Regions from separate parts of the Parafrankia irregularis genome, predicted to be linked through region 1. Evidence: predicted binding sites of a transcription regulator. Region 1 holds the regulator's gene; each other region holds the start of a gene.
The links. Region 1 encodes LexA, which represses DNA repair genes until DNA is damaged. Its sites were predicted from a motif close to CGAACNNNNGTTCG; they were not measured.
Positions count from the first base shown of each region.

Region 1 (4,272 bases):
GGCCGAGTATCGCCCGGCCGACGTCCTCGGCAGCCACCTCCGCGGAGCCGGAGGAACGCACCGTCTCCTCGACCCGCTCGGCCAGCAGCGCGAGATCGTCCGACCGGACCGGGCGCCCCTGGCAGGCCTTGCGCACGCCCACGATCACCTTGGCCCGGCTGAACGGCTCGGTGGCACCGCTACGCTTGCGCACCCGCAACGAAGCTTCCTCCATCGTCGTGAACCGGCGCCCACACTCCGAGCACGCTCTGCGCCGCCGGATCGCGGCGCCTTCCTCGGCCTCCCTGCTGTCGACGACACGGCTGTCGGAATGGCGGCAGAAGGGACAGCGCACGGCACACTCCTCTCCGCTCCGGGCGGCTTGGCTGCCACACGCGGAGCACGCCCCAGCAGGTGCCCACATGCCACCGGCCGACCACCCTCCGGGGGTGGCCAACTGACAACCTGTGGATATCGATGCACAACCTGTGGATGACTTACGGTGCTGTAACTACAAGATGTTGTGTTCACCGTAGCGCACGCACCCGACAGGTCCGACACCGCCCCTCCCCCTCCGGCGTGTCGCTGCCGCGGGGCCGCCGCCACCTGATCGGCAGCCGATCCCGCCCGGTGGCCGGCCGTCGGGCGGGCCACCGTCAGGGCAGGCAGAGCGGCTGGCCGGGAACGAGATCCGCGGTGGGCAGATCGTTCAGGGACATGAGCCGACGAACAACCGCACGGGTGTCGGCCTCGGGGTCGATCCCGCGCGCCACCTCCCAGAGCGTCTCGCCCTGGCGCACCACGTGGACCTGACAGTCCACCGGGGTGGCCGTGAACGCCTGCGACGCGGTGACCAACGCCAGCGAGAGCACCAGCGCACCGGACAGGCACGCGAGCGCCGCGAACACGAGCCTGCCCCGCCGGGTCAGCCTCAGCGGCGGCTGTCGCCGCGGGCGGCGTCGCGAGCCCGGACGGAGCCGTTGCGCGCCCGGGGGCTGGGCTCGCGAGCTCGGGGACGAGCTGCGCCGCAGACTCAGCCACCGGCGCCGTGGTCTCGTCCGTAGCCTCTGGCCACCGGGCGGCGGCAACGCGTACCCGACGGCGCGGGCACGCCATTCCAGCCCGGGCATCTCGATGACCTGGGCCTCGCCGCAGTCGACCGCCGCCGAGGACGGCTGTGCGCCGCACGGGCCCGCCGCAGGTGAAGGACCACTGCCGAGACAACGAGAAGGGGCCGAGCGATGCGCCGGCCGCCGATCACCACCACGCACGGCCCTGCCCCGCACCGCCTGGCCGCGCACCACGACCCCGCTGACCGCCGCACCACGGCGAGCACGAGGACGCGGACGCGCGCGACCACCATGGCCGCCCCCCGCCGGCGCACCTCCTCCGACGGCCGCGGACCGCCGCGCCGCGCCGACGCGGAACGCCCGACACCTAGGACCGGCTCCCCCGCCGAGCGCCCGGTCGCCATCCGCGATGTCGACATCGCCAGCAGCCACGCCAACGTCGCCAGCGGCCGGCCGAAGGTCACGGTCGGCCGCATCGACATCGACAATGGCGATATCGACAATGGCAACGTCGGTCACGTCGGCATCAGCCAGACCGGCGCGGGAAAGATCAGGGTCGGCCGGATCAGCGTTGGCCAGATCAGGGTCGGCCATGTCAACCTCCCAGGCGCGAGCATCCGCCCGCTCGAACACCTGAGCGATTCTTACACGGCCGCCACGCACACTTCCCCCGACACGCTCGAACAGACGTTTGAGATTCGGCGACCGGCCGACTACCGTCAAGGACGATCAGTTGTGGACGATCGTGCGAGAAGAAGCGAGCACGGAGAATCCACCCGAACCGGTCAGAAGCTACTAATAGGACAAAGTGGTTGATCGACCGGGTGGCCCGCCGGCTGCGGAACCGCCGAGCCACCGGTCGCGGAGAAGCCGGTAGCGGGCGAAGCCCCGCCGCCGGATGCATCGACAGGGAGAGCGGTAGGCGATGACCAGCCAGGCACGGGGTACCCGCCGAGGCGACGCCCGCGGCAATGTCCGGGATCTTCCCGACAGCCCCGCGGACGCCTCAGGCCTCACGCAACGACAGAAGGGGATTCTCGAGGTCATCCGCGCCGCGGTGGAGCAGCGCGGCTATCCGCCGAGCGTCCGCGAGATCGGCGAGGCTGTCGGTCTGACCAGCACCAGCAGCGTCGCGCACCAACTCAAGGTGCTCCAGGAGAAGGGCTTCCTGCGGCGCGACCCGAACCGGCCGCGGGCCATGGAAGTGCTGCCGATCGGCGGCCAGAAGGCGGGCGCCCGGCTGCGCTCCGCCGGCGCCACGCCGGCGGAGGTGGGTGGTGCCGTCGCGGCCGAGGGCGGCACTCCGACCTACGTGCCCCTCATCGGGCGAATCGCGGCCGGTGGGCCGATCCTCGCCGAGCAGGCCGTCGAGGACGTCTACCCGCTCCCGCGGGAGATCGTCGGTGAGGGCACGCTGTTCCTGCTCAAGGTGGTCGGGCAGTCGATGATCAATGCCGCGATCTGCGATGGTGACTACGTCGTCGTCCGCCAGCAGCCGGTCGCCGACAACGGCGAGATCGTCGCGGCCATGATCGACGGCGAGGCGACAGTCAAGCGCTTCCGCCAGCGCGACGGCCGGGTGTGGCTGGCGCCGGAGAACCCCGCGTTCTCCGACATCCCGGCCGAGGACGCGACCATCCTCGGCCGGATCGTCGCCGTGATGCGCCGGGTCTGACCCGAACGCGACCCCAGGGGGCGCTGGCCCCCTGGGGAAGAGCCGGCCACCGAGCCAGCCGCCATGCCGAGCCAGGCGGCCCCTGGCTCGGCTTCCCGCCGGCTCGGTCAGTTCCGAAGGGCTTCAGCGACCCTGAAGGGCTCCAGCTCGGCGGCAAGGCTCACCGGCACCCGGGCCGCCACCGCCGTGCCCGCGCCGGTGTGCTCGACGCTCAGCACCTCGCCGTCGCGGTGGATCCGGGAGACGAGATCACCACGGGTGTAGGGCACCAGCAGTGACATCTCGATCTCCGGGTGCGGTATCCGCTCCGAGAGGGCGTCGACCAGCTCCGCCAGGCCCGTTCCGGACCGAGCCGAGACGAAGATGGCGTCCGGAACCGCCTTGCGCAGCACCGCCAACGTCGTCGGATCGACCGCGTCGACCTTGTTGACGACCACGAGCTCGGGAACCCCGGCCGCGTCGATCTCGGCGAGCACCTCACGGACCGCCGTGATCTGCCCCATCGGGTCCGGTGCCGAACCGTCGACGACGTGCAGGACGAGATCCGCGTCCACGACCTCCTCCAACGTCGACCGGAACGCCTCGACGATCTGGTGCGGCAGATGCCGGACGAAACCGACGGTGTCGGCCAGGGTGAACACCCGCCCGTCGGGCAGGGTCGCCCGCCGCACGGTCGGGTCGAGGGTCGCGAACAGGGCGTCCTCGACGAGCACACCGGCTCCGGTCAGACGGTTGAGCAGCGAGGACTTCCCGGCGTTGGTGTACCCGGCGATCGCGACCGCCGGCACGGCACCCCGCCGCCGCGAGGAGCGCTTCGTCTCCCGGACGGTGGCCATCGCGGCCAGCTCGCGCCGCAGCTTGGCCATCCGTGTGCGCAGCCGCCGCCGATCGGTCTCGATCTTCGTCTCACCAGGGCCGCGGGTACCGATGGGCGCCCGGCCACCACTGCTCGCGGCGGCCCGGGACATCGACTCACCCCAGCCACGCAGCCGCGGGAGCATGTACTGGAGCTGGGCCAGCTCCACCTGGGCCTTGCCCTCCCGGGACGTCGCATGCTGGGCGAAGATGTCCAGAATGAGCGCCGTCCGGTCGATCACCTTGACCTTGACGACCTCTTCGAGCTGGCGCAGCTGCCCAGGGGTCAGCTCGCCGTCGCAGATCACCGTGTCCGCACCGGTCGACGCGACGACGTCCGCGAGCTCTCGGGCCTTGCCGGAACCGACGAAGGTCGCCGTGTCCGGCCGGTCGCGGCGCTGCACGAGCGCGTCCAGCACCATCGAGCCCGCGGTGGTGGCGAGGGCCGCGAGCTCCGTCATCGACGCCTCGGCCTCCAGGAGGCTCCCGGAGGTCCACACCCCGATCAGCACCACCCGCTCCAGTCGGAGCTGGCGGTACTCGACCTCGGTGACGTCCTCGAGCTCGGTGGTGAGACCCGGGATGCGGCGCAGCGCGCCGCGCTCCTCCAGGTCGAAGCCGTCGCCCTGTTCGTCGAAGAAGGAGAACCCCTCGCCGTCACCGAGGAGGACCACGCCCCCGTCGTCGCCGTCG
Region 1 covers NZ_FAOZ01000005.1:320,728-324,999, forward strand. Annotated here, with positions in the region: gene nrdR (transcriptional regulator NrdR) at 1-403, opposite strand, end outside; gene AWX74_RS10445 (LysM peptidoglycan-binding domain-containing protein) at 636-887, opposite strand; gene AWX74_RS10450 (hypothetical protein) at 1,221-1,865, shown strand; gene lexA (transcriptional repressor LexA) at 1,975-2,724, shown strand; gene hflX (GTPase HflX) at 2,832-4,272, opposite strand, start outside.

Region 2 (4,272 bases), on a different contig from region 1:
CGACCGCGTCGGCCTGGCGGCGGCGGTGAACCAGTACCCGGCCGAGCTCTCCGGCGGCATGGCGCAGCGCGTCGCGATCGCCCGCTCGCTCGTCACCGAGCCACCGATCGTGCTGATGGACGAGCCGTTCGGCGCCCTCGACGAGATCACCCGTGACCGGCTCAACCTCGACCTGCACGGACTGTGGCGGCGCACCGCGAAGACGATCGTGTTCGTCACCCACAGCATCCCCGAGGCCGTCCTGCTCTCCACCCAGGTCGTGGTGATGGGCCGCCGCCCGGGACGGATCGACCGCACGATCGACATCACGCTGCCCGACGAGCGCACCGCCGAGACCTCCCGGATACCGGAGTTCTTCGAGGCCGTCACCGAGGTCCGCGACGCACTGTTCGACGTGATGGGGCGTGACCTTTGAGCACCACGACCAGCACCCACCCCACCGGCACCGCGCAGACCGGCACCCCGCAGACCGGCACCCCGCAGACCGGCACCCCGCAGACCGGCATCGACGGCACGGTCGGCGGAACGGGCGAGGCACCGCTCCCGGCTCGCACCGGTCGCGGGCGGTCCGCGGGCCGGCGGATCCTGAGCGCGGCGGTCACCGTCGCGGTTCCGGCGGCTGTGATCGCGGTGCTGCTCGTGCTGTGGGAGCTCGCGATCGAGGCGTTCGACGTCAGGCCGTTCGTGCTGGCCAAGCCGTCCGCGATCTGGGACGCGTTCGCCGAGAAGCCGGACGTCTACCTCGAATACGGCTTCCGCACGCTGCGCGAGGCCGTGCAGGGGCTGGCCTTCGGCGTTGCCGTCGGCGTCGCCGTCGCGGTGGCGACCTTCCGGTCGAAGCTGCTCTCCGAGCTGGCGCGGGCCTACAGCGCGGCCCTGCTCGCCCTGCCGGTCGTGGCCGTGATCCCACTGTCGAACGTCTTCTTCGGACTGCAGCCGGCGTCGCGGGTGTTCGTCGTCGCCGTGGGCACCACACCGATCATGCTCACGTACACGCTGACCGGGCTGAAGGCGACCGACGCCGGGCTCGCGGAGATGTTCCGCGCGTGCGCGATGCCGCGCTGGCGGTCGGTGCTCTCGCTGTTCCTGCCCTCCGCGCTGCCCTACTTCATCAGCGGCGTCCGGGTCGCGCTGCCCAGCGCGTTCTCCGTCGCCATCATCGGCGAGTACTTCGGCGGCGAGCGCAACACGCTCGGCACCTACATCAAGACGGCAGCGGTGCAGTCCAAGGTCGCCGACCTGTGGGGCGCGGCGATGACCGCCTTCCTCTTCGCCGTCGCGCTGTTCGCCCTGGTCGCGCTCGCCGACCGGCTGCTGCTGCGCTGGCATCCGTCCCGGGCCCGCCGCGGCTGACCAACCGCGCCGGGCAGCTCGGGCCGGCGAGCGGTCAGCCGGCGGCCTGTCGGCTGCGGAACCGGTCCACCACCTCGCGGTCCAGGCCGTAGCTGAGCAGCCCGGCCGCCGCCTCGAGCGACAGCCAGCGCAGCTCGTCCACCTCCTCGTTGGGGACGAACGTGCCGCCGGTCGCCCGCAGCGCCCAGTAGCGCACGATCTTGGGACTCCTGATGCCGTGCCGCTCGACCTCGTACGTCACGTCGCCGAGGGACTCACCGACCTCCACATCGAGACCGGTCTCCTCCGCGACCTCGCGGACGGCGGCCGCGAGCCAGGTCTCCCCATCGTCCAGCTTCCCCTTCGGCAGCGACCAGTCCTCGTGCCGCGGCCGGTGGACGACCACGATCTCCACCCCGCCGGGCACGGCGCGCCACACCACTCCCCCGGCGGCGCGCACCAGAGGTTCGTCCGGTTCCGGCTCGTTGCCCATCATCGCTCCTTCGTCCGGCCGGTCCCGGCCCCCGCGGATACTTTCATGTGCGCGCTCGGGAGCATTCCGCGCCGTCCACCGGGACCGCGATCGAACATGTGTTTGGTATCGTCGGGAGAGTGAGGGCAGCTCCGTTCCAGGCGTCGCTGCTCGACGTGCTGCCCGACGGGCAGGCCGATGCCGTCGTGGAGCCACTGCGCGAGGGCCTGCGCCGCCACGAGCTGGCCGCCGGCGCGTGGGTCGACCTGCGCCGCCGCTGGGTCACCGGTGCCGACTCACTGTTCGAGCGCCTGTGCGCCCGGGTTCCCTGGCGCGCCGAACGCCGCCCGATGTACGACCGGACGGTCGACATCCCCCGGCTGCTGTCCTTCTACGAGGAGGGTCAGCCTCTGCCCGACCCGGCACTCGTCGCTGCCAGGCGTGCGCTCGACATGCACTACGCCCCGGAGCTGGGTGAGCCGTTCGCGACACTCGGCCTGGCTTTTTACCGGGATGGTCGCGACAGCGTCGCCTGGCACGGCGACCGGATCGGCCGTGGTTCCAGCCACGACACGATGGTGGCGATCCTCGTTCTCGGCGCTCCCCGCGCCCTGTTGCTACGGCCGCGCCCCGGTGGGCCTGCGGCCACGAACACAGCTACGGGCGCGGCGACGAGCGCGACGATCCGGCTCACGCTCGGCCACGGCGATCTGCTCGTCATGGGCGGCAGCTGCCAGCGCACCTGGGATCACGCCGTGCCGAAGACCACCCGCCCCATCGGCCCCCGGCTGAGCGCCCAGTTCCGTCCCCGCAATGTGCGCTGACAGTGAGGGGGCACCGCTGGTCCAGGTGCCCTCGCCGAAGGCGCTCGCCGCCGCCGGTAGAACGGACATTCCACCCGCCGGGGATCGCGCACCACCACACAGCGGGCCGATATGCGCCAGCATGCTGGAGCCTTGCCGGCAGGGTGCACGCTCCTCGCCACCGTAGAGCGCGCTTGCCAGGCGCACCGGCTCAGCTGGCGACGAGGGCGAGGGCCAGCAGCCCGCACACCACCGCGGCCAGGGTCAGAAGCGGAAGAGCCCGTCCCGGGTGCACCCAGCGGCCCGTGGGGTCGACCATGCCCTGGTGGTAGCGCCGTGAGGCGGTCAACCACGCCGTCACGCCGCCGGCGGTCGCCGCCGCCGCGGCGGCCCAGCCCAGTGGGCCGCCGCCGTAGTCCTCGGGGTTGTGCATGAGCAGCGCGGCCAGTCCGAGGAAGGCCAACCCGGTCCGACGCCAGGCAAGGTAGGTCCGTTCCGGCTGGGTCTCCCCCGCGAGCAGATCCGGCGCTGTCGGGACGTCCCCACGTTCCGGTTCCGCGCAGCCGCGGCTGGAATCGCCCCTCGGCCCCGCATCGCCTGAGCCGGTGCTCACTGAGGGCCTTTGCCGGCCACCAGCACGAAGATCAGCGCGACCAGGCTCAGCGCCGCCACGCCGGCCGCGAGCACACGCGGCAGCCCCGACACGGGCAGCGATCTCCGTTCGCGCATCGCCTTCTCGACGAGCGCCCACCGGCGGTAGCTGGTCGCGGCGACGGCGATGCTGAGCAGGATGAGCGGCACGCCCAGTATGTGCCGGGCGCCGGAGAAGCTGAAGTCGGGCACGACCTGCACCACGGCCACACCGCCCGCGAGCAGGGCGAGCGAGGTCCGCAGCCAGGCTAGGAACGTACGTTCGTTCGCGAGGCTGAAACGCACGTCCGGATCCTGCCCGACCTGGCCGATGTCCGCCGGGCGGCGCCACCAGGCGCGCACGGCCGACACCCAGCGGTTTCCCGGGCGGCGGGCGTCCGCATCGTCGTCGTCGCTGCCCACCGGCCCACCGTACTGTCCGCAAGGTGAGCGGCCCGGCCGGTCACCCACCCGTCCGGGCCGGTCCCGCGCCGGTGGCCACCTCCCCGGGGATGTGCGCCGACATGCCGACCGACAACCCGAAGGAGTCGGCGTCCTCAGCGTCCTCGGCGGGTTCGGCGGGTTCGGCGGGCTCGGCGGGCTCGGTGCCGCGGTACCGCAGGAAGGACGGCATCGCCGCGAGCAGCACGGCGAGGCCGACCAGGCAGGCCACGCCACCGGCGACGACGCTGAACTGGGCCGAGGTGAACCCGGCGACCAGGCCGGACTCCAGGTCACCGAGGCTGGGCCCGGCGGTGACCGTCACCATGAACAGGCCCGCCATCCGGCCACGGACGGCGTCCGGGGCGGCGACCCGCAGGATTGTCGTGCGCAACACGGCGGAGACCGTGTCGGCGCCACCCGCGACCGCGAGCAGCAGCAAAGCCAGCGGCAGCGTCCCGACCAGGCCTGACAGGGCGATGGCCGCGCCCCAGACGGCGATGGACACGGCCACCACCAGGCCCTGACGGCTCACCCGGGACAGCCAGCCGCCGGTCACCGCGACGATCGTGCCGCCGACGGCCATCGCCGCGT
Region 2 covers NZ_FAOZ01000003.1:176,375-180,646, forward strand. Annotated here, with positions in the region: gene AWX74_RS05715 (ABC transporter ATP-binding protein) at 1-415, shown strand, start outside; gene AWX74_RS05720 (ABC transporter permease) at 412-1,353, shown strand; gene AWX74_RS05725 (NUDIX hydrolase) at 1,388-1,825, opposite strand; gene AWX74_RS05730 (alpha-ketoglutarate-dependent dioxygenase AlkB) at 1,945-2,628, shown strand; gene AWX74_RS05735 (DUF202 domain-containing protein) at 2,819-3,220, opposite strand; gene AWX74_RS05740 (YidH family protein) at 3,217-3,660, opposite strand; gene AWX74_RS05745 (MFS transporter) at 3,701-4,272, opposite strand, start outside.
Region 2: AWX74_RS05730 (alpha-ketoglutarate-dependent dioxygenase AlkB) is a predicted target of LexA. The motif match lies at 1,917-1,930, and genes of this name have one in related genera.

Region 3 (4,272 bases), on a different contig from region 1:
GTGTCCGCCCCCACACTGCTGATCGTGGGTGAGCGCGACGAGCTCGTGCTCGACCTCAACCGGGAAGCGCAGAATCAGCTGCGGTGTGAGAGCCGCCTCGCGGTGGTACCTGCTGCCACCCACCTGTTCACGCAGCCGGGCGCCCTGGAGGCGGTGGCGGTGCTGGCCCGTGACTGGTTCGTCCACCATCTGGCCCTGGTCGGGCATTCCAGCTAGCGGACCTGCCGAAACGAGTAGGCGGACCGGCACCACCCGCACGCGCAGGCCACTCACCACGGTTGATCGTTTTCGGTGGTGGTGCCGTGGTCGATGGTGGTGCTCTCCCCGTCGAGATACGAATGCGGCCGGACCTCGTACCGGCGACCGGTCGGACTCGTCCACCGGAACACCCCCGGCCGGGGCTGGACCACCCGCCACCGACCGTGATGACGCACCCGATGATGCCGCCGGCACAACGGCCCCAAATTCGCCACCAGCGTCTCCCCACCCCCGGCGTACGGCTTTGTGTGGTCCAGATCGCAACGCCACGCCCGGCGGGTGCAATGCGGGAAAACACAGCACGGGTTCCGGACCTGCACATGGCGTCTCTGCGCCGGGCTGGGATACCGCCGCTCTCCCAACTCCACCAGAGAACCCCGCTCGTCGGTGAGCATTCGCCGCCAAGTCGACGTCGGCCGCGACGCGATCTCCCGCGCCACCGTCGCAGGAATCGGCCCGTACCCCACCAGCTCACCGGGCTCGGCGTCCACACCGAGCAACGTCCCGACCGGGACGATCACCTGTACATCCGCACCTGCCGCACCCGCCGGGCCGGGCTGCCCGTACCGGCCCAGGATCAGATCCATCAACGTGTCCGCACGCACCTCATCCCGACTCCGGCTGTCCTCTTCGCTCCTGTCCGCGATCGTCGCGTCGGTGATCTGCTCGATCCGCTTCTGGCAGGCCAACGCCCCGTCCGCGGGCAGCAACGCCCCCAACACCGCCATCCCGTCGTCCTCCGGCTCCACCCACACCCGCCGCTCCCGACACCGCTCGTCGGATCGCCGGGCCGCACCGTCGGGATCGATTTTGATCACCCCGCGGCGGCACGCCGCCGTGAACGCACGCCGATGCACCCGCGGCCCCTTCCCCAGCACCAGGTCCGCGACCCGGCCCGCCAACCCCGCCTCCAACGGCGAGGTCGCACGCTCCAACGACGTCAACCGAGGCAGATCAAGCACGCCGTCGGCCAACGCGTCCAACCCGGCCGGGAGACGACGAACCACCTGATCAGCGAAATGCAGATGCCACTCCGCGGACCCGGTCGAGATCCGCATCACCCCCGCCACCTCACCCGCCACCACCGCATCGAACAGATCCAGCTCGTCATAGCCCTCCGGCGGCCGGGCAGCGGCAAGCTCCGCCTGCACCCGGATCGCCGCCGCCTGCGCCGCCGCGACCCCCGCCACCGCCACCGCCACCCGAAGCCTGTCCAGCCGTTCGCTCAACCATCCCTCGAACACCCGATGCGCGACCGGAACCCCCTCCCCCTCACCACCGTGCGGAACCGCCCCGGCGGACGAGCCGGTCGGGCCAGTCACGTTGATGACGGTCGAGGGCGTGCGGGGAGCCATGGCACCACACCTCCGGTCCGGAAACACACCACACGATCGAACGGACGTTCGATCACACTGGCGATGCTAAACCGGAAAACGACCACGAAGACCGGGCCGAACAACGGAGGACACAACGAGTTCACCCACCACCCAGACCGCCTTGACAGACAGGCACACAGGCAGGCAACCTCACATCAAGCACGGATCCCTCACCCGAACTTCGGCGGGTAAGCCATGGAATCCGAGGCCCTCCAGCGACATCGGAACAGGAACACCACTAAATAGGTTGATCTTTCAGAAATAGATTCCATAGTCGTCTATCTCCAGTGCGCCGATTCGCTCTTCGGACCGACCTTTAGATAGACCTCGACGAAGAGCCGGACACCCCCTACCCTCCCGGAGAGAACTTCCTGCGGGCTGCACATCCGTCCAGCCGGTGAACTCGCATGGAATCTCGCCGTATTCCACCAAAGGAATAAACTTGATAGACCCCAAGATATTTCAGCATCTGAAGGACTAACGTCAGGCGTCGAGAATCCGACCGCCCCAGCAGCCAACTTCCACTGGAGGGAGCCGGAAGAACTCCGGTCCACGCGAGCTGGGCCCCGACTCGTCAAGAACGGACTTTGGAGCGATGACGGTTCCGGCGCGGGTGGTGCACTCGCCTGCGGGCCACGTCGGTACCCGGCGTTTCGCCCGACCTTTCGGCCACGGCGTCGCCGTTCATGCGGCGATGCCGGCACTCACCCGGGAGCGGATGCAGAGGCCGAGGTCACCGAAGCGGAGGCGATTCCGGCGGATGCCGGGGCAAAAGGTGGGCCGGATGTGGACGTGGCAGTGACAGTGGCGGCGACGTCTATCGCGGCACGCACCATGGCTGCGACAGCCGGCGAGCGGGAGTTTCGCGGCCAGGCCACGGCGAGGGTGGAAGGAGCAAGATCGCGGACAGGCCGGTAGGCGATGTCCGGCCTGGGGTGGCGCCGGACCAGCGAGGCAGGGGGAAACCAGACGATCCTTCCCAGCTCGACCAGGCTGAAAATCTGCGCGAGGTCCCGGGGCCGATCGGCAGCCGGAAGCACCGTCGGAGCCACCGCGGAAGCAACGGGCGATGCCGGGGACGGAGGGCCAGCCGGCGCAAGCCGGTACCCGCCGACCCCGCTACCCGTCCTCGGGCCGCCCACAGCAGGGACTCCCGGAGGGACACGGCCGGGATGGTCGGCCAGTCTCGAGTCGGGCTGGTCGGCCGGAGCTCCGTCCGGGAGGAGCCGGCCGGCGAGGTCGGCCAGGTACAGGTCGGGGCGGGCGGCGAGCGGGTCGGTCGCCGCCAGCGCCACCAGGCGGGGTTCGGTCAGCAGCGGCTCGAACTCCAGGTCACGGTCGTCGAAGGGGGCTGGAAGCAGCGCGACGTCGGCCCGGCCCTCCCGCAGCGTCGGGGCCTGCTCATCCCGACCGCCGAGGATCAGATCGACCGGGATGGCCGCGTCCGCACGCTCGTAGGCAGCGATGATCCGCGGTAGCAGGCCGGCGTCGTAGTCGGCTTTGAGTGCCAGACGCAGCCGCGGTTCGGGCAGGCCGGCGTGGCGGGCCCGGGCCGCGGCGGCACCGACCGCGTCGAGGGCGATCCGGGCGTCCCGGAGCAGGCCCTCGCCGGCCGGGGTGAGCACGACGGAGCGGGTGGTGCGTTCGAGCAGCCGCACCCCCAACTGACGTTCCAGGTCGCGGATCGCCCTGGAGAGCGGGGGCTGAGCGATTCCGAGCCGGTCGGCGGCCCGCCGGAAGTGCAGTTCCTCGGCGACGGCAACGAAATATCGAAGCTGACGCACCTCCAGGTCACTCATATCGGGAGGGTATCAATGGAGACCGAGATGATCCTTCCGGTTCCTCTCCCCCCGACATTGACTGAGCCTGCGCGGGGCACCGCGCTTCGCACACGACAACCGGGAGCCTTCGTTGATCGTTGTCACCACCCCCACGGGCAACATCGGCCGGCAGGTGCTCGCGAACCTGCTGCGCGACGGGGAGTCCGTCCGAGTGATCGTCCGTGATCCCACTCGGCTCCCGGGCCAGGTCCGCGACCGCGTGGAGGTCGTCCGCGGCTCACACGGTGACGCCGGCGTCGTGAACGAGGCGTTCGACGGTGCCGCGGCCGTCTTCTGGCTGGTGCCGCCCGACCCCAAAGCGGAAGATCTCAAAGCCACCTATCTGGAGTTCACCCAGCCGGCGTGCGACGCGTTCGTCCGCCATCAGGTGCAGCGGGTCGTCGGCGTCTCGGCCCTCGGTCGCGGAACCGCACCGGCGCTCGCCGGTAACGCGGGCCTGGTGTCGCTCTCGCTGGCGATGGACGATCTGATCGCCGCCACCGGCGTGAGCTATCGGTCGCTGGCACTGCCGTCGTTCATGGAGAACATGCTGCGCCAGGCCGCCGCGATCCGTGCCCAGGGGATGTTCTTCCTCCCCCTGGACGCGGATCGACGCCTTCCCAGCTGCGCCACCCGCGACATCGCCGCCGTGGCAAGCCGGCTGCTCGCGGATGTGTCGTGGAGCGGGCTGGGAAGCGTCCCGGTTCTCGGCCCCGAGGACCTGTCCGGCGACGACATGGCGCGCATCATGTCGGACGTGTTCGACCGTCCGATCCGCTTCCAGCAGGTCACGGAGGAGCAGTTCCGGGCGACGCTCG
Region 3 covers NZ_FAOZ01000013.1:126,307-130,578, forward strand. Annotated here, with positions in the region: gene AWX74_RS20510 (phosphoribosyltransferase family protein) at 1-216, shown strand, start outside; gene AWX74_RS20515 (HNH endonuclease signature motif containing protein) at 270-1,613, opposite strand; gene AWX74_RS20520 (LysR family transcriptional regulator) at 2,339-3,433, opposite strand; gene AWX74_RS20525 (NAD(P)H-binding protein) at 3,546-4,272, shown strand, end outside.
Region 3: AWX74_RS20515 (HNH endonuclease signature motif containing protein) is a predicted target of LexA. The motif match lies at 1,651-1,664, and genes of this name have one in related genera.